3 regions of the Streptomyces sp. NPDC050433 genome follow, and region 1 is predicted to be linked to each of the others. Evidence: riboswitches for the same ligand, from Rfam matches in the RefSeq annotation. Region 1 holds a riboswitch; each other region holds the start of a gene.
What was found. Region 1 has a riboswitch for cobalamin ahead of ACIBLA_RS25170 (ABC transporter substrate-binding protein). Riboswitches for the same ligand answer to the same signal wherever they lie in the genome.
Positions count from the first base shown of each region.

Region 1 (7,327 bases):
GGGGCGCCGGTCCGGGGGTGCGGTGTGACCTCCGCCGCCACCTCGTAGACCTCGGACAACAGGCCCGGAGTCAGGACCTCCGCCGGGGTTCCCGAGGCGACGACGGTCCCCGCCCTGAGCACGTACAGCCGGTCGCAGTAGTACGCGGCGAGATTCAGGTCGTGCAGGGCCAGCAGATTGGTCGTACCCAACTCCCTGGTGAGGCTGAGGACTTCGAGCTGGTGGCGGATGTCCAGATGGTTGGTCGGCTCGTCCAGGACGAGGAGCGCGGGCCGCTGGACCAGTGCGCGGGCGACGAGGGCGCGCTGGCGTTCGCCGCCGGACAGGGACGGGAAGGCGCGCTCCGCGAGCGGGGCGATGCCCAGGCGGTCGAGCGCGGCGTCGGCCAGTGCGGTGTCGGCCGCCGTGTCCGCCTCCCAGAAGCGCCGGTGCGGGGAGCGGCCCATGGCGACGACCTCGCGCACGGTCAGTTCGAAGTCGGTCTGTCCGTCCTGCGGGACGGTGGCCACGCGCCGGGCGCGCGCCTTGGCCGTCATGGTGTGCAGGTCGTCGCCGTCCAGCAGCGCCCGGCCGTGGGTGGGGCGCAGCGCGCCGTACACGCAGCGCAGCAGGGTGGTCTTGCCGCTGCCGTTGGGGCCGACGAGCCCGACGGTCTCGCCGGGGGCGGCGGTCAGGTCGACGGCGTCGACGAGGTGGCGGCCGTCGCCGACTCCGTACGCCAGCCCCTCGACGCGCAAGGTCGCCGCACGAGTGCTCGAAGCGGCGCTCATACCGGGGCTCCTTCGGGGCGGCGGCGCATCAGCCACAGGAAGAACGGGCCGCCGACGAGCGCGGTGAGGACGCCGACGGGGATGTCCTGCGGCGCCGCGACAGTACGGGCGGCGAGGTCCGCGACGACGAGCACGACCGCCCCGCCGAGCGCGGCGACCGGCAGCAGCGGCCGGTGCGACGCCCCGACCACCATCCGCGCGGCGTGCGGTACGAGCAGTCCGACGAAGCCGATGGCGCCGCTCGCTGCCACCATCACCCCGGTGACCAGGGAGGCGAGGACGAAGACGGCGGCGCGGAAGCGCGCGGTGTCGAGGCCGAGCGCGGTCGCGCCCTCCTCCCCCACCAGCAGCAGGTCGAGCGGCCGGGCGAGCGCCATGAGGACGGCGGTCCCGGCGACGAGGACGGCGGCCGGGACGACGAGCGTGCTCCAGCGGGCGCTGCCGAGGCCGCCGAGCGACCAGAACAGCGCCTCCTGGAAGTGTTCGGGCCGGGCGGAGACCACCAGGATCAGCGTGGTGAGCGCGGACAGGATGTACGAGACGGTCACCCCGGCCAGCACGAGCCGCCCGCCGGTCATCGTGCCGCCGCGCCGGGCCAGCGCGTAGACGAGGACCATCGCGACGAGCGAGCCCGCGAAGGCGGCGGCCGGCATGGCGACGGTGGTGGTGATCCCGCCGCCGATGCCGCCGCCGATCCCGAGGACCAGGACGAGTACGGCGCCGGTGGACGCCCCCGAGGAGATCCCGAGCAGGAACGGGTCGGCCAGCCGGTTGCGTACGAGGGCCTGGAGGACCGTCCCGACGACGGCGAGTCCGGCACCGACGACGGCGCCGAGCAGCACTCTCGGCAGCCGTACGTCCAGGACGATCGTGCGGAAGGGGCTGGGCTCCGCGCCGCCGGTGAGGATCGTGACGACCTCGCCGGGCGGGATGCGGACGGAGCCGAGCGCGAGCCCGGCGACGAGGGCGCACGCGAGGGCCACGGCGAGGCCGCCGAGCACGAGGGCGTGCCTCAGCCGCCGCCGGGCGGGCGGGGTCCGGCAGGTCATGGCGGGGTCCTACTCGCCCGTCTCCGGGTGGAGTTGGTCCGCGAGCCGCCCGACTGCGGCCGGGGCGCGGACGCCGAGGACGGCGTCGGACAGCGGCATGACGGCGAAGCGCTTGTTCCTGATCGCCGGGACGTCCTTCAGTACGGGGTCCTCCAGCAGCCGCTTCTTCTTCTGGGCGACGGTGGTGGCGCCGTAGTCGTAGATGACGATCACCTCGGGCCTGCGCGCGACGACCTGCTCCCAGGTGGCGTCGCCGAAGGGCTTGCCGAGGTCGGCGAAGACGTTGCGCCCGCCGGCCCGTTCGATCAGCTCGTTGCCGATGCCCGCGCCTCCGGCGGTGAACGCGGTCTTGTCGCCGCTGTCGTAGACGAAGACGGAGACCGGCTTCACGCCCTTCAGCCCGGCGGCGGTGGTGGCGAGGGCGGTGCGCGCCCCGGCGGTCCACTTCGCGGCGCGGTCGGCGACGCCGAAGGTGCGGCCGACCTCCTCGATCTCCCGGAAGACGTCGTCCATGGAGGTCTTGCCGTCGGTGCAGCTCTCCAGGTTGAGCCGGGTGTCGATGCCGGCGTCCTCGAGGTCGTCGCGGGTGCGGCCGTCCTTGGCGGCGAAGGCGCTGGAGTAACCGCCGTAGACGAAGTCGGGGTTGACGGCGAGGAGTTTCTCCTTGGAGGGGTACTCCTTGGCGACGACCGGGACGCTCCGGTACGCCTTCTCGTAGGCCGGGAGGACCTTGTCGTCCAGCCAGGCGGTGCCGACGAGGGACTTGGCGAGTCCCAGCTCGATCATGATCTCGGTGACGTGCTGGTTCATCGTGACCACGCGCTCCGGGGGTGCCTCGAAGGTGGTCTTCACACCGCAGTTGGTGACGGTGTACGGGAATCCGCCGGCCGCGGGCCCGGTGCTCCTGACGGGGTCCGGGGTGGTGGAGCAGGCGGCGAGCGGGAGCAGCAGGGGAAGCAGGGCCGCCGGTATGAGGGCGTGGCGCCGCGAGGACATGACTGGGCCTCCTCCGGGGGATTTCCGCGTCCCCTGGCATGGTGGGAGAAGGGCGACAGGTCAGTTCCTGGCTCCCAGGGCTCCCGCTCGCGCGGAAGGCCTGGTCACAGTGGCGGGACCGTGCCGGATTCGCACCGGCTTCCTGGGTCCTGCCGCCCCGGTTTCGGCGTCAGTGTGTCAGACGACTTTGACTTCCTCTTCCGTGACCTCGCCGTCGACGATCCGGTACGAGCGGAACTGGAACGGGCCCAGGTCGTCGGTGTCGGCGGTGGACACCAGGACGTAGTGGGCGAACGGCTCCATGGCCAGGCCGATGTCCCTGCGGGAGGGGTACGCCTCGGTGGCGGTGTGCGAGTGGTAGATGACCACCAGGTCCTCGTCGCGCTCGCGCAGTTCGTTGTCGAGCTGCTTGTGCTCGGTCGAGTCGAACTCGTAGAACGTGGGCGAGCGGGCCGCGTTGAGCATGGGGATGAAGCGCTCGGGCCGGTCGCTGCCCTCGGGGCCCGCGATCACGCCGCACGCCTCGTCGGGGTGGTCGGTCCGCGCGTGGGCGACGATCTTGTCGTGGAGCGCCTGGGTGATGGTGAGCATGAGGTGAAGGATAAGCAGGTGGCCTCCGCGGGTGAGACGCGGAGACCACCTGGTGAGACAGTTCGTGAGACGGCGCGTGAGACGGCTGACGCGGCAGCCGTCGCGGGCCCGCCCCCGTCAGTCCGTGGCCTTCGCGTACTCCGGCTCGTACGGGCCCTCCGGCTCCCCCGGCCCGCCGCCCGCCAGGACGGCCTCGCGGCGCTTGAGCAGTGCCCAGCCGCCGACCAGGAACACCACCCAGACCGCGCCGACGTACAGCGACACTCGGGCCTCGGGGTCGTACGCGATCAGACACGTCACGAAGCACAGGAAGGCCAGCGCCACCCAGCTCAGGGCCGAGCCGCCCGGCGCCGGGAACGAGGACGCCGGCAGCCGCCCGGCGACCACGGCCGAGCGGTACTTGATATGGCTGACGAGGATCATCATCCAGGTCCAGATACCGGCGGCGGTGCCCACCGAGGTGACGTACAGGAACGCCTTCTCGGGGACGAGGTAGTTGAGTACGACTCCGATGCCCATCAGCGCGACGGACGCCGCGATGCCGAAGGCCGGAGTCCTGCGGGAGTTGAGCCTGCCCAGGGCCTTCGGGGCCTCGCGGTTGGCGGCGAGGCCGCGCAGCATCCGGCCGGTGGAGTACATGCCGGAGTTGCAGGACGACAGGGCCGCCGTCAGTACGACGAAGTTGACGATTCCGGCACCGAGCGGGATGCCGATCCTGGCGAAGGCGTGCACGAACGGGCTCTCGCCCTCGCTGAATTCGGTCCATCGCACGACGGCGAGGATGACGGTGAGCGCGCCGACGTAGAAGACGATGATGCGCCACGGCAGCGTGTTGATCGCCTTGGGGAGCGTCTTCTCCGGGTTCGCGGACTCGCCCGCCGTGACGCCGACGAGTTCGACGGCGAGGTAGGCGAACATCACGCCCTGGAGGGTCAGCAGGCTGGAGCCGATGCCGTTGGGGAAGATGCCGCCGTGCTGCCAGAGGTTGCCGGTGGCGGCGGATTCGCCCGCGTTCGAGAAGCCGAGGGTCAGGACGCCGAGGCCGATGACGATCATGCCGATGATGGCGGTGACCTTGACCATCGAGAACCAGAACTCGACCTCGCCGAAGATCTTGACGGAGATCAGGTTGACGCCGAAGAGCACCACGAGGAAGACGAGGGCGCTGACCCACTGCGGGATCGCGGGGAACCAGAAGTGCGTGTAGATCGCCGCCGCCGTGAGTTCGGCCATGCCGGTCACGATCCACATGAGCCAGTACGTCCAGCCGGTGACGTAACCGAAGAACGGGCCGAGGAATTCGCGCGCGTACTCCGCGAACGAGCCGGAGACCGGGCGGTAGAGCAGCAGTTCGCCCAGCGCCCGCATGATGAAGAAGATCACCACGCCGGCCAGCGCGTACATCAGGATGATGCTCGGGCCGGCCTTGGCGATGTTCGCGCCGGCGCCCATGAACAGGCCGACGCCGATGGCGCCGCCGATCGCGATCATCTGGACCTGGCGGCTGCCGAGTCCGCGTGCGTAGCCCTCCTCCGAGGCGCCCGTGGAGGGGCCTTCCGAGGTGTTGTCGACCTGTGGGGAGGTCATCGTGATGCGCCCTTTCTCCCTGTCTGTGCCGGTGGTTGTGAAGATTTACCACGGGGCGGGCGCCGATCCGCGCACGTCGCCGTGGCGCGGCAGACAGGAAGAGCCAGGGGGCAGGGTCAGAGATCAGGGGTCAGAGACAGGGACAGGGTCAGGGCATCATCGTCTCGACGAGCGTCTCCTGGAGCGCCCCGAGCCACAGGTACGCCATCACCATCGGCTTGCGCGGATCGGAGTCCGGCAGCCGGTACAGGCCCTCCCCCTCGTCCTCGTCGGAGACGTCCAGCCTGCTGCCGATCGTCAGCCGCAGGTCGTTGAGCGCGCCGAGCCAGTGCCGGCAGTCCTCGGGCGCGAGTTTCAGTACGGCTCCGCCCTCGCCCGCGGCGGACAGCGCGTCCAGGGTGCGGACGACGGCGAGGCCGTCCTCGCGCTTACGGGTGCGCAGGTCGTTCTCGGTGAAGCGCCTGAACTCGGCTGCGTACTCCCGCAGTTCGTCGTCGGTGTCGTCGCCGAAGCCGTACGCGTCCGGGAACAGCCGGGCCAGCGCGGGGTCGGCCGGCGGCTTGCTGGGCCCCTCCGCGAAAAGCGCGGCCAGTGGGTCCTCGCCCTTGGCCGGTTCGTCGCCGGGGCCGATCAGCTCCAGGAGTTGTACGGCGAGGGAGCGCAGGATGGAGATCTCGACCTCGTCGAGCGCGATCGCGGCGCCACCGCCGGGGATCGCCTCGAACTGCCCGGCCATCAGCTGTGATCCTGCGAGAGCGTGGCCCACAGGCCGTATCCGTGCATCGCCTGCACGTCGCGTTCCATCTCCTCGCGGCTGCCGCTGGACACGATGGCGCGGCCCTTGTGGTGAACGTCGAGCATCAGCTTGTGCGCCTTGTCCTTGGAGTAGCCGAAGTACGTCTGGAAGACGTACGTCACATAACTCATGAGGTTGACAGGGTCGTTGTGGACGATCGTCATCCACGGCACGTCAGGTTCCGGGACGGTGAACGTCTCCTCGGCCGACTCGGGAAGTTCGATCTCTGTCGGGGCAACACTCACTGTTCGGGACGACCTTCTTCTCCGCCGGGGGTCCAGGGGCGCGCCCCTGGGATGCACAGCCTCACAGCCCCATGCTGCCACCAGGAGGGGCCGGTCGCACAAACGGTGGTCCGAGCCCTCATTAGAAATCGTCACTCTGACGAGATCCGCTGTAGCATCGTTGGCATGAACTCTGCGGACCTTGAGAAGGGCCTTGAGATGGGTCCTGCGAAGGACGAGGGCGGCCGACGGCTCGGCGTTCCGTCGACGGCGCTCTTCACCGACCAGTACGAGTTGACGATGCTCCGGGCGGCACTCCGGGCGGGGACGGCCGAGCGCCGCTGCGTCTTCGAGGTCTTCACCCGGCGGCTGCCCGAGGGCCGGCGCTACGGAGTCGTCGCGGGCACCGGCCGGGTCCTGGACGCCGTCGCGAACTTCCGCTTCGACGCGGACGTCATCGGCTTCCTGCGCGAGCAGGGCATCGTCGACGGGCCGACGCTCGACTGGCTCGCCGACTACCGCTTCAGCGGCGACATCTGGGGCTACCGCGAGGGCGAGGTGTACTTCCCCGGCTCGCCGATCCTGCGCGTCGAGGGCTCGTTCGCCGAATGCGTGCTGCTGGAGACCGTGGTCCTGTCGATCCTCAACCACGACTCGGCGATCGCCGCCGCCGCGTCCCGGATGTCCGCCGCGGCCGGCGGGCGCCCGCTGATCGAGATGGGCGCGCGCCGTACGCACGAACTGGCCGCCGTCGCCGCCTCGCGCGCCGCGTACATCGGCGGCTTCGACACCACGTCCGACTTGGCGGCCGGGTTCCGCTACGACATCCCGACGGTGGGGACCAGCGCGCACGCCTTCACGCTGCTGCACGACAACGAGCGGGACGCGTTCCAGGCGCAGGTCGACGCGCTCGGCAGCGGCACGACGCTGCTCGTGGACACCTACGACGTGGCCGAGGCGGTCCGGACCGCCGTGGAGGTCGCGGGGCCCGAGCTGGGCGCCGTACGCATCGACTCCGGCGACCTGCTGCTCGTCGCGCACCGGGTGCGCCAGCAGCTGGACGAGCTGGGCGCCGTGAACACCCGGATCGTGGTCACCTCGGACCTGGACGAGTACGCGATCGCCTCGCTGGCCGCCGCGCCGGTGGACGCGTACGGGGTCGGCACCCGGCTGGTCACCGGCAGCGGTCAGCCCACCTGCTCGATGGTGTACAAACTCGTCGCCCGTGCCCACTCCGCCGACCCGAAGGCGCCGCTGGACGCGGTGGCGAAGAAGTCGACCGGCGGCAAGACGTCGATCGGCGGCCGGAAGTGG
Region 1 covers NZ_JBITIB010000021.1:131,197-138,523, reverse strand. The annotation lists gene ACIBLA_RS25180 (ABC transporter ATP-binding protein) at 1-770, opposite strand, end outside; gene ACIBLA_RS25175 (FecCD family ABC transporter permease) at 767-1,819, opposite strand; gene ACIBLA_RS25170 (ABC transporter substrate-binding protein) at 1,829-2,815, opposite strand; cobalamin riboswitch at 2,856-3,004, opposite strand; gene ACIBLA_RS25165 (Mov34/MPN/PAD-1 family protein) at 2,993-3,406, opposite strand; gene ACIBLA_RS25160 (amino acid permease) at 3,524-4,993, opposite strand; gene ACIBLA_RS25155 (DUF2017 domain-containing protein) at 5,142-5,729, opposite strand; gene clpS (ATP-dependent Clp protease adapter ClpS) at 5,729-6,034, opposite strand; gene ACIBLA_RS25145 (nicotinate phosphoribosyltransferase) at 6,200-7,327, shown strand, end outside.

Region 2 (7,327 bases), on a different contig from region 1:
CGGTCGGGACCTGCGCGACGCTGAAGGAGATCGCCGAACTGCCCTCCTGCCGGGACGGGGACACCTTCGTGGGGCGCCTCGACGCCAGGGCCGCGAAGAAGGTCGGGTCGGCCGGGGTGAAGGAGCAGAACGACCGGCTGAAGGAGGCCGCCGTTCCCGGCAGGCCCGTCGACCTGACCGGCAACTACGAGGAAGGGGGCAAGCCCCTGCTGTGGACGCTGCCCGAGTCGGCTCGCACGGTGGTCACCTTCCCCGACCCGATGGGTGACGTCCACGACGGCATCCTCGTCACACCGGGCGCCCTCGGCTCGGTGAAACTGCCCGGAGCCACGGCCAGGGCCTCGATCAAGGTCGACCGTACGGTGCCGGACGCGGCCGAGTACGTACGCGGAACGGCGGCCGACATCGACCCGACGCTGCGGATCAACCCGCTCACGGACCAGGAGCGCGACAAGCAGTACGGGAGCGTCCAGAACGGTCTCCTGGTGGGCGGCACCCTCACGATGATGCTGATCGCGGCGAGCCTGCTGGTCTCCCAGATCGAGCAACTGCGGGAGCGCAAGCGCCTGTTGTCCGTCCTGGTGGCCTTCGGTACGCGGCGCAGGACGCTGGTCTGGTCGGTGCTGTGGCAGACGGCGGTGCCGGTGCTGCTGGGCACGGCTCTCGCGGTCGGGGGCGGGCTCGTCCTGGCCGGGTTCATGCTGGGGATCGTCGGGAAGCCGATCGGTGACTGGTGGGTGTTCGTCCCATACGCGGCGGTCGGCGCCTCGGTGATCCTGCTGGTGACGCTGGCGACCCTGCCCCCGCTGTGGCGGATGATGCGGCCGGAGGGGCTGCGTACGGAGTAGGGGGCGGGCCGGCGCCCGGCCCCACCGCCTCGGAACACCTGGGTCCGGGTCTGGTCGCCCTGGCGGCCTGACACGTAATCCGCTCGACGCCCCGACGGCCGGTTCGGCAGGCTTCCGTCATGGAACCTCCTATCTGGCCCCTGTACGCCCTGCGGATCACCACCCCGCGCCTTGAACTGCGGCTCCCGGACCTGGAGCGGCTGTCCGAACTGGCGACGGTCGCCGCCGCCGGGGTGCACGACGAGAACTGGATGCCGTTCGCCGTGGCATGGACCGACGCGACCCCCGAGGAACGCGCGCGGTCGACCTTCCAGCATCTGCTCGGCACCGTGGCGGGCTGGACCCCGCGGACATGGTTGCTGAGCCTGGCGGTCAGCTGCGAGGGAAAGGTGGTCGGCCGCCAGGACCTGGGCGCGACGGACTTCGCGGTGACCGGTGAGGCGCACACCGGCTCGTGGCTGGGGCGGGCGTACCAGGGGCGCGGTATCGGTACGGAGATGCGGGCGGCCGTGCTGCATCTGGCGTTCGCGGGGCTGGGGGCGCGGTACATGACGTCGTCGGCCATGACCGACAACGCGCCGTCGCTGCGGGTGTCGGAGAAGCTCGGCTACCGGCCGGACGGGCTGATGGTGTCGTCGGTACGGGGCGAGGCACGCACCCAGCGGGGGCTGCGCCTGGACCGCGCGGGGTGGGAGGCGCACCGTACGGTCCCGGTCGAAGTGCACGGACTGGAGCGGTCGTTGGCACTCTTCGGGCTGTAGAGCCACCAGAGTGTGGCCGGGGGTACGAGGCCCCGGCCACACACGTCGTGCCTCGCCGATCAGCCCGTCGTCGGCAGCCCCGCGCGGATCTCCCGCGCCGCCGCGACCAGGTTCTCCAGTGACGTACGGACCTCCGGCCAGCCGCGCGTCTTCAGGCCGCAGTCCGGGTTCACCCACAGCCGCTCGGCCGGGATCGCCTCAAGTCCCTTGCGCAGCAGCACCGTTGCCTCGGCCGTGCTCGGGACGCGCGGGGAGTGGATGTCGTACACGCCGGGTCCCGCCTCGCGCGGATAGCCGTGCGCGGCGAGTTCGTCCGCGACCCGCATGTGGGAGCGGGCGGCCTCGAGGCTGATGACGTCCGCGTCGAGGTCGTCGATGGCCTGGACGATGTCGCCGAACTCCGCGTAGCACATGTGCGTATGGATCTGCGTGTCCGGACGGACACCTCCGGTCGTGAGGCGGAACGCCTCGGTCGCCCACGCCAGATACGCGGCCCGCCCCTCCGCGCGCAGCGGCAGCGTCTCGCGCAGTGCGGGCTCGTCGACCTGGATCACCGAAGTGCCCGCCGCCTCAAGGTCGTTCACCTCGTCGCGCAGCGCGAGCGCGACCTGCCGCGCGGTGTCGCCGAGCGGCTGGTCGTCCCGGACGAAGGACCACGCGAGCATCGTGACCGGCCCGGTGAGCATGCCCTTGACCGGCCGGTCCGTGAGCGACTGCGCGTACGACGTCCAGCGCACCGTCATCGGCTCAGGCCGCGAGATGTCACCCGCGAGGACCGGCGGGCGTACGTAACGGGTGCCGTACGACTGCACCCAGCCGTACCGGGTGGCGACGTAGCCGGTCAGCTGCTCGGCGAAGTACTGGACCATGTCGTTGCGTTCGGGCTCGCCGTGCACCAGGACATCGAGCCCGGCCTTCTCCTGGAAGGAGAGGACGTCGCGGATCTCCTTCCTGATCCGCTCCTCGTATCCGGCGGTGTCGAGCCGCCCCTTGCGCAAGTCGGCCCGCGCGGCGCGCAGTTCGGCGGTCTGCGGGAAGGAACCGATGGTGGTCGTGGGCAGCGGCGGCAGCCCCAGGTGCGCCCGCTGGGCGGCGGTGCGCACCTCGTACGGCTGCGAACGGCGCGCGTCCGCGCCGGTGACCGCCGCCGCGCGGGCGCGCACGGCCGGGTCGCGGGTGAGCGCCGAGCCCGCGCGGGAGGCGAGAGCGGCGCGGTTGGCGGCGAGTTCGGCGGTGATCGCGCCGGTTCCCTCGGCCAGGGCGCGGGCCAGCGTCGCCACCTCGGTGCTCTTCTGGCGGGCGAACGCCAGCCAGCTCGCGATCTCCGGGTCGATGTCCCGCTCGGCGGTCGCGTCGAGCGGGACGTGCAGCAGGGAGCAGGACGGTGCGACGTCGACGCGGTCGGCGAGGCCGAGGAGCGTGCCCAGGGTCGCGAGGGACTTCTCGAAGTCGTTGATCCAGATGTTGCGTCCGTCGACCACGCCCGCGACCAGCCGCCTGCCGGGCAGCCCGCCGACGGCCGCGAGGCCTTCGAGGTTGGCGGAGGCCGGGCCGGTGAAGTCGAGCGCGAGCCCTTCGACGGGTGCCTTGGCGAGCATCGGCAGCGCGTCGCCGAGCCGGTCGAAGTACGAGGCGACCAGCAGCTTCGGCCGGTCGGTCGCGCCGCCGCCCAGGTCGCGGTAGGCGCGGGCGGCGGCGTTCAGTTCGGCCGGGGTGCGGTCCTGGACGAGCGCGGGCTCGTCCAGCTGCACCCACTCGGCGCCGGCCGCACGCAGATCGGCCAGGACCTCCGCGTACACGGGAAGGAGCCGGTCGAGCAGCGTCAGCGGCTCGAAGCCGTCGGCCACGCCGGGGGCGGGCTTGGCCAGCAGGAGGTACGTGACGGGGCCGAGGAGCACGGGGCGCGCGGTGAGGCCGAGCGCGAGGGCTTCCGTCAGTTCGGCGACCTGCTTGGCGGAGTCGGCGGAGAAGACGGTGTCCGGGCCGAGTTCGGGCACGAGGTAGTGGTAGTTGGTGTCGAACCACTTCGTCATCTCCAACGGCGCCACGTCCTGCGTGCCCCGTGCCATCGCGAAGTACCCGTCCAGCGCGTCGGCGTCGACCGCCGCGCGGTGCCGCTGCGGGATCGCGCCGACCATCACGCTGGTGTCCAGGACGTGGTCGTAGTACGAGAAGTCGCCCGTCGGGACCTCGTGGACGCCGTCGGCGGCCAGCTGTTCCCAGTTGGCGCGGCGCAGGCCGACGGCGGTGTCGCGCAGGGTGTCGGGGCCGACTGTGTCTTTCCAGTAGCCCTCGACGGCCTTCTTCAGTTCGCGATGCGCGCCCTGCCGGGGGTAGCCGTACACGGTGGCGCGTGCTGCCGCGGCTGCGGACTTGTCTGTCACGGAACTCTCCTTCGCGAGTCGTCTCCTGCGATCCCTGGTGACTGGTTACCGGGGACGGATCGGAGACACGAAGGGGTACAGAACCGGGCGGGCGAGCGCCCGACCGATATGCACGCCGACCCGCCCACGAGGTCACCGGGATCTCCGTACGCGATCGGCCGCGCACGGGCAGCGGGCAGGTCTTCGGACTCGTGGGCCAGTCCCGTATCGCGTACGTCGCGTACGTCGCGCACGTCGCATACGGGGCACCTACTGGCCGTCGCTTCCCAGGCCCGCACGGGCCCAGTGCTGATGACGGCGGTCGTTCCCACTCACCGCTGCGGGGCAGTCCCGGATTCCCACCGGGTTCCCTCTTACGACGCTCCCGCCCCATCGGACGGAAACGAACCAGCTGCACAACCAGCCTAGCGGGTGTACATCCGCTCCCTCGAAGCCTCACCAAACATTCATGACCGGGTTAATCCACCAGCTTCCGGGTCGAGTTCGTACAACGGGGCAGTCCGATACCTCCTTGACATGCCTATTGGTCTAAGCCAACATCCGATTGGCCTGTACCAAATTTGTGTTCACTCGGAGGACCCCGCATGGAGCCGAGCAGCAGCCGTCACCAGCAACTGACGCGTCTCGCGGAGACCGTGCTCCAGCCCGGATTCGTGGGTACGACCCTGCCCGACTGGGTCCGCCGCAGAATCGCGGGCGGCCTCACCTCCGTCGTCCTGTTCGGCCGGAACATCGTCGACCCCGAGCAGGTCGCGCGCCTCACCGCCGAGCTACGCGCGGAGAACCGCGACCTCATCATCGCCATCGACGAGGAGGCCGGTGACGTCACCCGGCTCGAAGCCTGGAGCGGCGCCTCCCGGCCGGGCAATCTCGCGCTCGGTGCCGTGGACGACGTGGACCTGACCGAGTCCGTCGCCCGCGACATCGGGCGCGAGCTCCACGCCGCCGGCATCTCCCTCAACTACGCGCCCAGCGCCGACGTGAACTCCAACCCCCTCAACCCGGTCATCGGTGCCCGCTCCTTCGGCGCCCGTACGGACGTCGTCTCCCGGCACACCGCGGCCTGGGTCCGCGGGCTCCAGTCGGCCGGCGTCGCCGCCTGCGCCAAGCACTTCCCGGGCCACGGGGACACCTCGGTCGACTCCCACCACGGCCTGCCGCAGGTCTCGGGGAGCGCCGAGGAGATCGCCGCCGTCGCGCTGCCGCCGTTCGTCGCCGCGATGGAGGCGGGCGTACGGGTGGTGATGACCGCGCACCTGCTCGCGCCCGCGTACGACCCCGAGCTGCCGGCCACCCTCAGTCCCCGCATCCTCGTGGACCTGCTCCGCGACGAGCTGGGTTTTGACGGTCTGGTGGTGACGGACGGTATCGAGATGAGCGCGGTCACCGCCCGCTACGGCATCGACGGGGCCACCGTACGGGCGGTCACCGGCGGGGCCGACGCGGTGTGCGTCGGCGGGGAGCACGCCGGTGAAGCCACCTTCGACCAGCTCACGGACGCCCTCGTCCAGGCCGTGGTCGACGGCACGCTGCCCGAGGCGCGGATCAGCGAAGCCGCCGCGCGGGTCGCGGAGTTCGCCGCCTGGTCGGGCAGCCGCACGCGCGCCGTGACCACCGACGACACCGCGTCCGACATCGGCCTCGTCGCCGCCAGGCGCGCGCTGCGGGTCCTGACCGAGCAGAGCCGCGAGTCGGTGCTGCCGCTCGTCGGCGCGCCCCATGTGGTGGAGCTGTCGCCGACGATGAATCTGGCCGTCGACGGGCAGACCCCGTGGGGTGTGGCGGCTCCGCTGAGCGATCTGCTGCCGGGCACGACATCCGTACGGCTGACGGAGGCCGACCTGACGGAGTCGGGCGACCTGCTGGACCGCAAGGGGCTCGACCCGGCGGCGGAACGCTCACTCGTGGTCGTGGTGCGCGACGCGGCGCGGCACGGCTGGATGTCGGCGGCGATGACGCGGCTGCTGGGGAGCCGGCCCGACGCGGTGGTCGTGGAGATGGGCGTACCGAACGGCTCTGCGCCAGGCGCCGTCCACCTGGTCACCCACGGCGCGACCCGCGTCTCGGGCCTGGCGGCGGCGGAGTTCCTGACGGGGCGCCGCTGACGCCGACGGCGTGGGGCGGGCGTTGGAGACCGCAGGGTTGCGGCCGGTCCCCAACGCCCTTGCTTGCCCTTGCTGCGAAGGCGAGTTGCTACCGGCTTACGGTCCTACTCGTCCGCGTCCGTTACGACGTTGTCGTACGGCTGCGTGATCACTTCCAGGTAGTGACCCGCCGGATCGATGAAATACACGCCACGCCCGCCGTAGTTGTGATTGATCTCGCCGGGAAGCCTGCCGTGCGGATCACCGAAGAAATCAACTCCGGTCTCCTTGATCCGCCCGAAGATTCCGTCGAAATCCTCCTCGGGCACCAGGAAGGCGTAATGCTGCGGAGTGATGGACTCCTGACCGACAGTCGCGAAGTCGAGAGTGACGCCGTTGCCGGTGTCGACCGGAATGAAGGGGCCCCATTCGGTGCCGATCTCCAGATCCAGGATGTGCGCCAGAAATTCGGCGGAAGCCCGGTTGTCACGGGCGTGAACGATCGTGTGATTCAACTCTACTGACACGGTGGAATGCCTCCAGAGGCATCTCACGGGAACCTCCACGCCTCACCCAGCCGGTGACCAACGCGCGATGCCCATCGGGGATCGTAAAGGCTCGGAGGGATTACGCCAACCGGTCAACACCGGCGTCATGCCTGATGGCGGGGGCAGGCGCGGGCGTCTGGGCGCCAACTGGACGGCGAAGGGCGGCGTTTGCCGCACGGCGGCGGTCCCGGCTGTGCCGCCGGACTGGCGTCGTCGGCGCCGACTGCCGTACGCAGCGCCCCCGGCCACTGGCTGTGGCGCCCGTCGCTGATCCTCCGTCGGCAGGTGCGGGCTTTTGGACCTCAACTGGACAGCGAAGGAAGGAGCTTGCCGCACGGCGGCGGGTCCGCAGCGTCGCCTCCCGTACAACAGCGTCCCCGACGACCGGCGGTAGCTGCGGACATACGTCCGGCCCCCACACGGCTGATCCGTCGCGTGATGGCGTGCTCCAAGGAGTCTTCCGGCCGCAACGCGGCGGGCGGGCAGGGAAGGCGTCCCCTCCGCCTTGCGACGCACCGCACCAGACCGCCCCCGCCCGCGCCAGGCGTCGGCTTCCCGCCCCTCCATGCCCTCACTTGGCGTCCGAGTACCGCTCCACCGTCGCCGTCGTGAAAGGAAACCGCACCGGTGTCTCGCCGAAGGCGATCCGGCCCGCCAGCTCACCCGCCTCGCGGATCGCCACCGCCACCTCCGCCGCCTCGT
Region 2 covers NZ_JBITIB010000004.1:225,174-232,500, forward strand. The annotation lists gene ACIBLA_RS07500 (FtsX-like permease family protein) at 1-848, shown strand, start outside; gene ACIBLA_RS07505 (GNAT family protein) at 968-1,609, shown strand; gene metE (5-methyltetrahydropteroyltriglutamate--homocysteine S-methyltransferase) at 1,669-3,993, opposite strand; cobalamin riboswitch at 4,150-4,400, opposite strand; gene ACIBLA_RS07515 (glycoside hydrolase family 3 protein) at 4,578-6,098, shown strand; gene ACIBLA_RS07520 (VOC family protein) at 6,203-6,604, opposite strand; gene ACIBLA_RS07525 (bifunctional 3'-5' exonuclease/DNA polymerase) at 7,197-7,327, opposite strand, start outside.
Region 2: another riboswitch for cobalamin. It lies ahead of metE (5-methyltetrahydropteroyltriglutamate--homocysteine S-methyltransferase); the one in region 1 lies ahead of ACIBLA_RS25170 (ABC transporter substrate-binding protein).

Region 3 (7,327 bases), on a different contig from region 1:
CGCCAGGCGCTCCAGGAACTGGTCGTCGAGGGCCGGCTGGAGCGGATCCAGGGCAAGGGCACGTTCGTGGCCAAACCCAAGGTCTCCCAGGCGCTCCAGCTCACCTCGTACACCGAGGACATGCGCGCACAGGGCCTTGAGCCGACCTCGCAACTCCTCGACATCGGCTACGTCACCGCCGACGACACGCTCGCCGGGCTCCTCGACATAACGACAGGCGGGCGCGTGCTGCGTATCGAGCGGCTGCGGCTGGCGAGCGGCGAGCCGATGGCCATCGAAACCACCCACCTTTCGGCCAAACGCTTCCCCGCGCTGCGCCGCTCGCTCGTCAAGTACACCTCCCTCTACACGGCGTTGGCCGAGGTGTACGACGTGCACCTGGCGGAGGCCGAGGAGACGATCGAGACGTCGCTGGCGACACCGCGCGAGGCGGGGCTGCTCGGTACAGATGTGGGCCTGCCCATGCTGATGCTCTCGCGGCACTCGATCGACACCGCCGGGGAGCCGGTGGAGTGGGTGCGGTCCGTGTACCGGGGCGACCGGTACAAGTTCGTGGCGCGGCTGCGCAGGCCGACGGACTGAGACCGTCCGGATACCCGGCGAGGCTGACAAAACCCCACGCCAGAAGGCATGTTCAGGAACCGACGCAAGCGTACGGCAGGCAATCCGTTGCCGTACCGATATGCGGACGGGGGGTGACGCATGCCGAGACGTTCCCATAGATTTCCTGCGAGTTTCAGCAGGTGATTAGTGAGGGGACGACTCGCGATGCCAGAGCCGGCACCAGCAAATTCCACGCAGGACTCGTCCGGGCGAATGACGCCGAAGTCGATCGCGATATGGGCGCTCGTCGCTCTGGTGGGCGCGGTCGGCTGGGGTGTCCTCGCACTGTCACGCGGTGAGGAGATCTCCGCCGCCTGGATGCTCGCGGCGGCACTCGGTTCGTACGCGATCGCCTACCGCTTCTACGCCAGATTCATCGCCCGGCGGGTGCTGAAGGTCGACAAGACGCGGGCCACGCCCGCCGAACGGCTCGACAACGGTGTCGACTTCCACCCCACCGACCGGCGTGTGCTCTTCGGGCACCACTTCGCGGCCGTCGCGGGCGCGGGACCGCTCGTCGGGCCGGTGCTGGCCGCTCAGATGGGCTATCTGCCGGGCACCATCTGGATCGTCGCGGGCGTCATCTTCGCGGGCGCGGTCCAGGACATGGTCACGCTGTTCTTCTCCACGCGCCGCGACGGCCGCTCGCTCGGCCAGATCGCGCGTGACGAGATAGGCCCGTTCGGCGGCGCCGCCGCGCTGATCGCGGTCTTCCTGATCATGATCATCCTGCTGGCGGTGCTGGCGCTGGTCATCGTCAACGCGCTGGCCGACTCGCCCTGGGGTGTCTTCTCCATCGCGATGACCATCCCGATCGCGCTGTTCATGGGCGTGTATCTACGGGTGCTGCGGCCGGGCAAGGTCAGCGAGGTCTCGCTCATCGGCGTGGCGCTGCTGCTGCTCGCGATCGTGGCCGGCGGCTGGGTCGCCGAGTCCTCGCTCGCCGACACGTTCACGCTGGAGGCCGGCACGCTGGTCATCTGGATGATCGTGTACGGCTTCCTCGCCTCCGTACTGCCGGTCTGGATGCTGCTGGCGCCGCGCGACTACCTGTCGACCTTCATGAAGGTCGGCACGATCGCGCTGCTGGCGATCGGCGTGGTCGTCGCGATGCCGACGATGAAGATGGACGCGGTCACCGAGTTCGCCAGCCGTGGTGACGGTCCGGTCTTCGCCGGTTCGATGTTCCCGTTCGTCTTCATCACCATCGCGTGCGGCGCGCTGTCCGGTTTCCACTCACTGGTCTCCTCGGGCACCACGCCGAAGATGGTGCAGAAGGAGACCCAGATCCGGATGATCGGGTACGGCGCGATGCTCACCGAGTCGTTCGTCGCGATCATGGCGATGATCACGGCGTGCATCATCGATCCGGGACTGTACTTCGCGATCAACTCGCCCGCCGGTGTCATCGGCGGCACGGTCGAGTCCGCCTCGCAGGCGGTCGCCAACCTCGGCTTCACGATCTCGCCGGACCAACTCGCCCAGGCGGCCAAGGACGTCGAGGAGTCGAGCCTGCTGTCCCGTACGGGCGGTGCGCCGACCTTCGCACTCGGCATGTCGGACATCTTCTCGTCGGTCATCGGCGGTACGGCGATGAAGGCGTTCTGGTACCACTTCGCGATCATGTTCGAGGCGCTGTTCATCCTGACGACGGTGGACGCGGGAACGCGCGTCGGGCGCTTCATGCTCCAGGACATGCTCGGCAACGTGTACAAGCCGATGCGCGAGGTCAGTTGGAAGCCGGGCGTCTGGTTCGCCAGCGCCGTGGTCGTCGGCGCGTGGGGCTACTTCCTCTGGGTCGGCGTGCACGACCCGCTGGGCGGCATCAACCAGCTCTTCCCGCTGTTCGGCATCGCGAACCAGCTCCTGGCGGCGGTGGCGCTCGCCGTCTGCACGACGCTGCTGGTGAAGTCCGGGCGGCTGAAGTGGGCCTGGGTGACTGGCGTTCCGCTCGCGTGGGACGCGGCGGTCACGCTCACCGCGAGCTGGCAGAAGATCTTCTCCGACGACCCGAGGGTCGGCTTCTTCACCCAGCGCGACGTCTACCAGGCGGGCATCGACAAGGGCGAGGTGATCCCGCCGGCGAAGACGATGGACGACATGCACACGGTCGTCACCAACTCCACGGTGGACGGCGTCCTTTCGGCGGTCTTCGCGATCCTGATCATCGTGGTCATCGCCGACGCGATGCGGGTCTGCTACAAGGCGATCCGCGACCCGGAGAGCGTGAAGCTGTCGGAGACGCCGTACGTGAAGTCGGAACTGGTCGCGCCGGCGGGCCTGATCCCCACGAAGGAGGAGAAGGCGGAACTGGCGGCGGCCAAGGCGTCCGGCGGGGCGGGTTCGTCATGACCCCCCTCATGATCTCCGCGTCGAAGGTGCGCCACGCGGTGGGCCGGATCCGCTGGTACGTACGGGAGTTGACGGGCGAGTCCGCGTACGACCACTACGTGGCCCACACGCGCGCCTGCGACCCTCCGAGGGAACCGATGACCCGCCGCGCCTTCGAACGCGACCGGATGGACGCACGGGAGGCGGACCCGAGGGAAGGGTTCCGCTGCTGCTGAGCGAAGGAAGGGCCGTCGCTCTCCTCTGCGGAGAGCGACGGCCCTTCGTCGTGTGGTCAGCGCACCCAGTCCTTGAGCTGCTCGGTCTCCAGCGTGATGCCCACGGGGTCGGGCAGGACGACCGTCTTGCCGAAGGGGACTGTGCGGGCGCTCTCGTACCGCACGCCGTCCGGCTCGCTGTAGACGGTCACCTCGCAGGAGTCCCGGTCGATCAGGAGATAGACGGGGATGCCGGTTTCGGCGTAGGCGCGGGGTTTCTCGACGCGGTCGCGGCCGTCTGTGTCGGAGTCGTACGACGTAACCTCGACGGCCATCAGAACCGGTTCGGGGGCAGCCCACTCGCCTTGACCGACAAAGGCGCCGCTGGGCGCCAGAGAACCGTCCGGCCGGGCACGGCCACTGCGATAGGCCTGCACCTTCAGCCCTTGATCCGGGTAGAGAAACAGCTCTGGCCGCGACTGCATGCAGATGCGAAGCAACCACTCGATGATGCGCCCGTGATCCCCGTCCGGCACTACCTTGCTCCTGAGCTTCCCGTCGATCAGTTCCATGCGCACGCGCTCATCCGTGCGGGCCACTATCAGGGTGAGCTCGTCGAAGACGCTGGTCTCCAGGTGGTTCCGGTCAGTGGTCACGGTCATGGACCCTCCTCGCTCTGAACGCAACGATAGCTGCGACCTGTGACAAGACGCTGCCGTACCTTGTCGCACACTTCAAGGATGGATCAGACGACAGGGCCCGAGACCACCTTCACGATCAGAGCCGCCCGGCCCGACGAGTACGCGGCCCTCGGGGAGATAACCGCGCGGGCCTATCTGGATGACGGGCTGCTCGACTTCGGGGAGGACGACCCGTATCTGGAGACCCTGCGGAACGTCGCGGCGCGGGCCGCCGGGGCCGACGTGCTCGTGGCAGTCGACGCGGGCGGGGTGGTCCTCGGTGGGGTGGCCTACGCCGCCGGCGCGTCCGCGTGGGCCGACATCGCCGGGGACGGGGAGGCCGAGTTCCGGATGCTGGCCGTCGCGTCCGCCGCCCGGGGGCGGGGTGTCGGCGAGGCGCTGGTGCGGGCGTGTGTGGAGCGGGCGCGGGCCACCGAGGGGTGCGTACGGGTGTGTCTGTCGACCCGCAAGTCGATGCTGGGCGCCCACCGGATCTACGAGCGCCTGGGCTTCGTACGGACGCCGGAGCGGGACTGGGCGCCGTACGCCGAGCTCTCGCCCCTGCTCACGTACGGCCTGGAAATCTGAGACGAGCCATTCCCCGACACAACATCTGGGGGGTGCCGCTCCCGAGGAGCACCACATGTATGCTCAAGTCTGCTGTCGCCGCAGGAGAATCCGGTGGAAATCCGGAACTGTCCCGCAACGGTGAGCTGTGGTGCGCTTTGTCGTGCCCGCGAGTCCGAGCACCTGCCGACGGCGCATCCGGCTCGACCGATCCGGGTGCCGAGACGTCCGGGCCTCGCGGTTGGGCCGGTGGACGCCGCGCCGCGCGCTGCCCGTTTCCGGGGCGGCGTACGCGGGCGCGCGCCGCCGTGCCCCTCCCCGTGGCCCAGAGCCGAGCGAGGGAGAGCACCACGTGACCATCGCGCCAGCCGATCCGGCTTCAGCGATCTCCGAGCGGGGACCACGGGACACGGCCGTCGCGGCCGTTCCTGCCGACGAGCCCGGAACGGCCCTTCTGCGGGTCCTCACGGACCTCACCGCGGACCTCACCGACACCGACCCCGGCCGGGTCGCCGCCGCCGCGCTCCGTGGCCGCAACGCCGCCTCCGACGACGCCGAGTTGCGCGTACTCGCCACCGAGGCCGCCGCCGGGCTCATCTCCGAGGACCCCGCGTACTCCCGCCTCGCCGCCCGCCTCCTCACCCGCACCATCGCGGACGAGGCCGCGGGCCAGGGCGCCCTCTCGTTCTCCTCCTCGGTCGCCGTGGGCCACGCGGAGGGCCTGATCGCCGACCGTACGGCCGCGTTCGCCGGCCGCCACGCCGCCCGCCTCGACGCGCTGATCGACCCCGCCGCCGACGACCGCTTCGGCTACTTCGGCCTGCGCACGCTCTTCAGCCGCTATCTGCTCCGGCACCCGATCACCCGCGACGTCATCGAGACGCCGCAGTACTTCATGCTGCGCGTCGCGTCCGGGCTGGCCAAGGACGACTCCCCGGCCGCCGTGGACGAAGTCGCCGCGCTGTACGGCCTGATGAGCCGCCTCGACTATCTCCCCTCCTCCCCCACCCTCTTCAACTCCGGCACCCGGCACCCCCAGATGTCGTCCTGCTATCTGCTGGACTCCCCGCTGGACGAGCTGGACTCGATCTACGACCGCTACCACCAGGTGGCCCGCCTGTCGAAGCACGCGGGCGGCATCGGCCTCTCGTACTCCCGTATCCGCGCCCGCGGTTCGCTGATCCGCGGCACGAACGGGCACTCCAACGGCATCGTGCCGTTCCTGCGGACGCTGGACTCCTCGGTCGCCGCCGTCAATCAGGGCGGCCGGCGCAAGGGCGCGGCCTGCGTCTATCTGGAGACGTGGCACGCGGACATCGAGGAGTTCCTGGAGCTGCGCGACAACACCGGCGAGGAGGCCCGCCGTACGCACAATCTGAACCTCGCGCACTGGATCCCCGACGAGTTCATGCGCCGGGTCGACGCCGACGGCGACTGGTCGCTGTTCTCCCCCTCCGACGTGCCCGGACTGGTCGACCTGTGGGGCGACGACTTCGACGCCGCGTACCGCGCGGCCGAGGCGGCCGGCAAGGCCCGCCGGACCATCCCGGCGCGCGAGCTGTACGGCCGCATGATGCGCACCCTCGCCCAGACCGGTAACGGCTGGATGACCTTCAAGGACGCGTCGAACCGTACGGCGAACCAGACCGCCGAGCCCGGCACCGTCGTGCACTCCTCGAACCTCTGCACCGAGATCCTGGAGGTCACCGACGACGGCGAGACGGCCGTCTGCAACCTCGGCTCGGTCAACATCGGCGCGTTCGTGACGGAGAGCGGCGAGCTGGACTGGGAGCGGCTGGACGCGAGCGTCCGCACCGCAGTGACCTTCCTCGACCGGGTCGTGGACATCAACTTCTACCCGACCGAGCAGGCCGGCCGCTCCAACGCCAAGTGGCGCCCCGTGGGCCTGGGCGTGATGGGTCTCCAGGACGTCTTCTTCAAGAAGCGGCTGCCGTTCGACTCCGCCGGGGCCGCCGCGCTCTCCACGCGTATCGCCGAGCGCATCATGCTCGCGGCGTACGAGGCGTCCTGCGACCTCGCCGAACGCGAGGGCCCGCTGCCCGCCTGGTCGCGGACCCGCGCCGCGCGCGGCGTACTGCACCCGGACCACTACGACGTGGCGCTCAACTGGCCCGAGCGGTGGGACGCGCTCAGGGCGCGCGTCGCGAAGAGCGGCATGCGCAACTCGCTGCTGCTGGCCATCGCGCCCACCGCGACGATCGCCTCCATCGCGGGCGTCTACGAGTGCATCGAGCCGCAGGTCTCCAACCTCTTCAAGCGCGAGACGCTGTCGGGCGAGTTCCTCCAGGTCAACGCGTATCTGGTGGCGGAGTTGAAGCGGCTCGGCGTGTGGGACGCGCAGTCCCGCGACGCGCTGCGAGAGTCCAACGGCTCGGTGGCGGGCTTCAGTTGGATCCCGGCCGACGTACGTGAGCTGTACCGGACGGCATGGGAGATCCCGCAGCGCGGCCTGATCGACATGGCGGCGGCGCGTACGCCGTTCCTCGACCAGAGCCAGTCGCTGAACCTGTTCCTTGAGACGCCGACCATCGGGAAGCTCAGCTCGATGTACGCGTACGCCTGGAAGAAGGGCCTCAAGACCACGTACTACCTGCGGTCGCGCCCGGCGACGCGGATCGCCCGCGCCGCGAAGTCGCAGCCGGTCACCGCCGCCGTGCCCGTGCCCGCGCAGATGACGCCGGACGCCGACGCCATCGCCTGTTCCCTGGAAAACCCCGAGTCCTGCGAGGCCTGCCAGTGATGACCACCCCCGCCGTGGAGAAGAACCTGCTCGATCCGGGCTTCGAGCTGACGCTGCGCCCCATGCGCTATCCGGACTTCTACGAGCGCTACCGCGACGCGATCAAGAACACCTGGACGGTGGAGGAGGTCGACCTGCACTCCGACGTCTCCGACCTCGGCAAACTCACC
Region 3 covers NZ_JBITIB010000043.1:40,160-47,486, reverse strand. The annotation lists gene ACIBLA_RS34870 (GntR family transcriptional regulator) at 1-582, shown strand, start outside; gene ACIBLA_RS34865 (carbon starvation CstA family protein) at 769-2,955, shown strand; gene ACIBLA_RS34860 (YbdD/YjiX family protein) at 2,952-3,170, shown strand; gene ACIBLA_RS34855 (Uma2 family endonuclease) at 3,227-3,811, opposite strand; gene ACIBLA_RS34850 (N-acetyltransferase) at 3,890-4,417, shown strand; cobalamin riboswitch at 4,470-4,602, shown strand; gene ACIBLA_RS34845 (ribonucleoside-diphosphate reductase subunit alpha) at 4,749-7,157, shown strand; gene ACIBLA_RS34840 (ribonucleotide-diphosphate reductase subunit beta) at 7,157-7,327, shown strand, end outside.
Region 3: another riboswitch for cobalamin. It lies ahead of ACIBLA_RS34845 (ribonucleoside-diphosphate reductase subunit alpha); the one in region 1 lies ahead of ACIBLA_RS25170 (ABC transporter substrate-binding protein).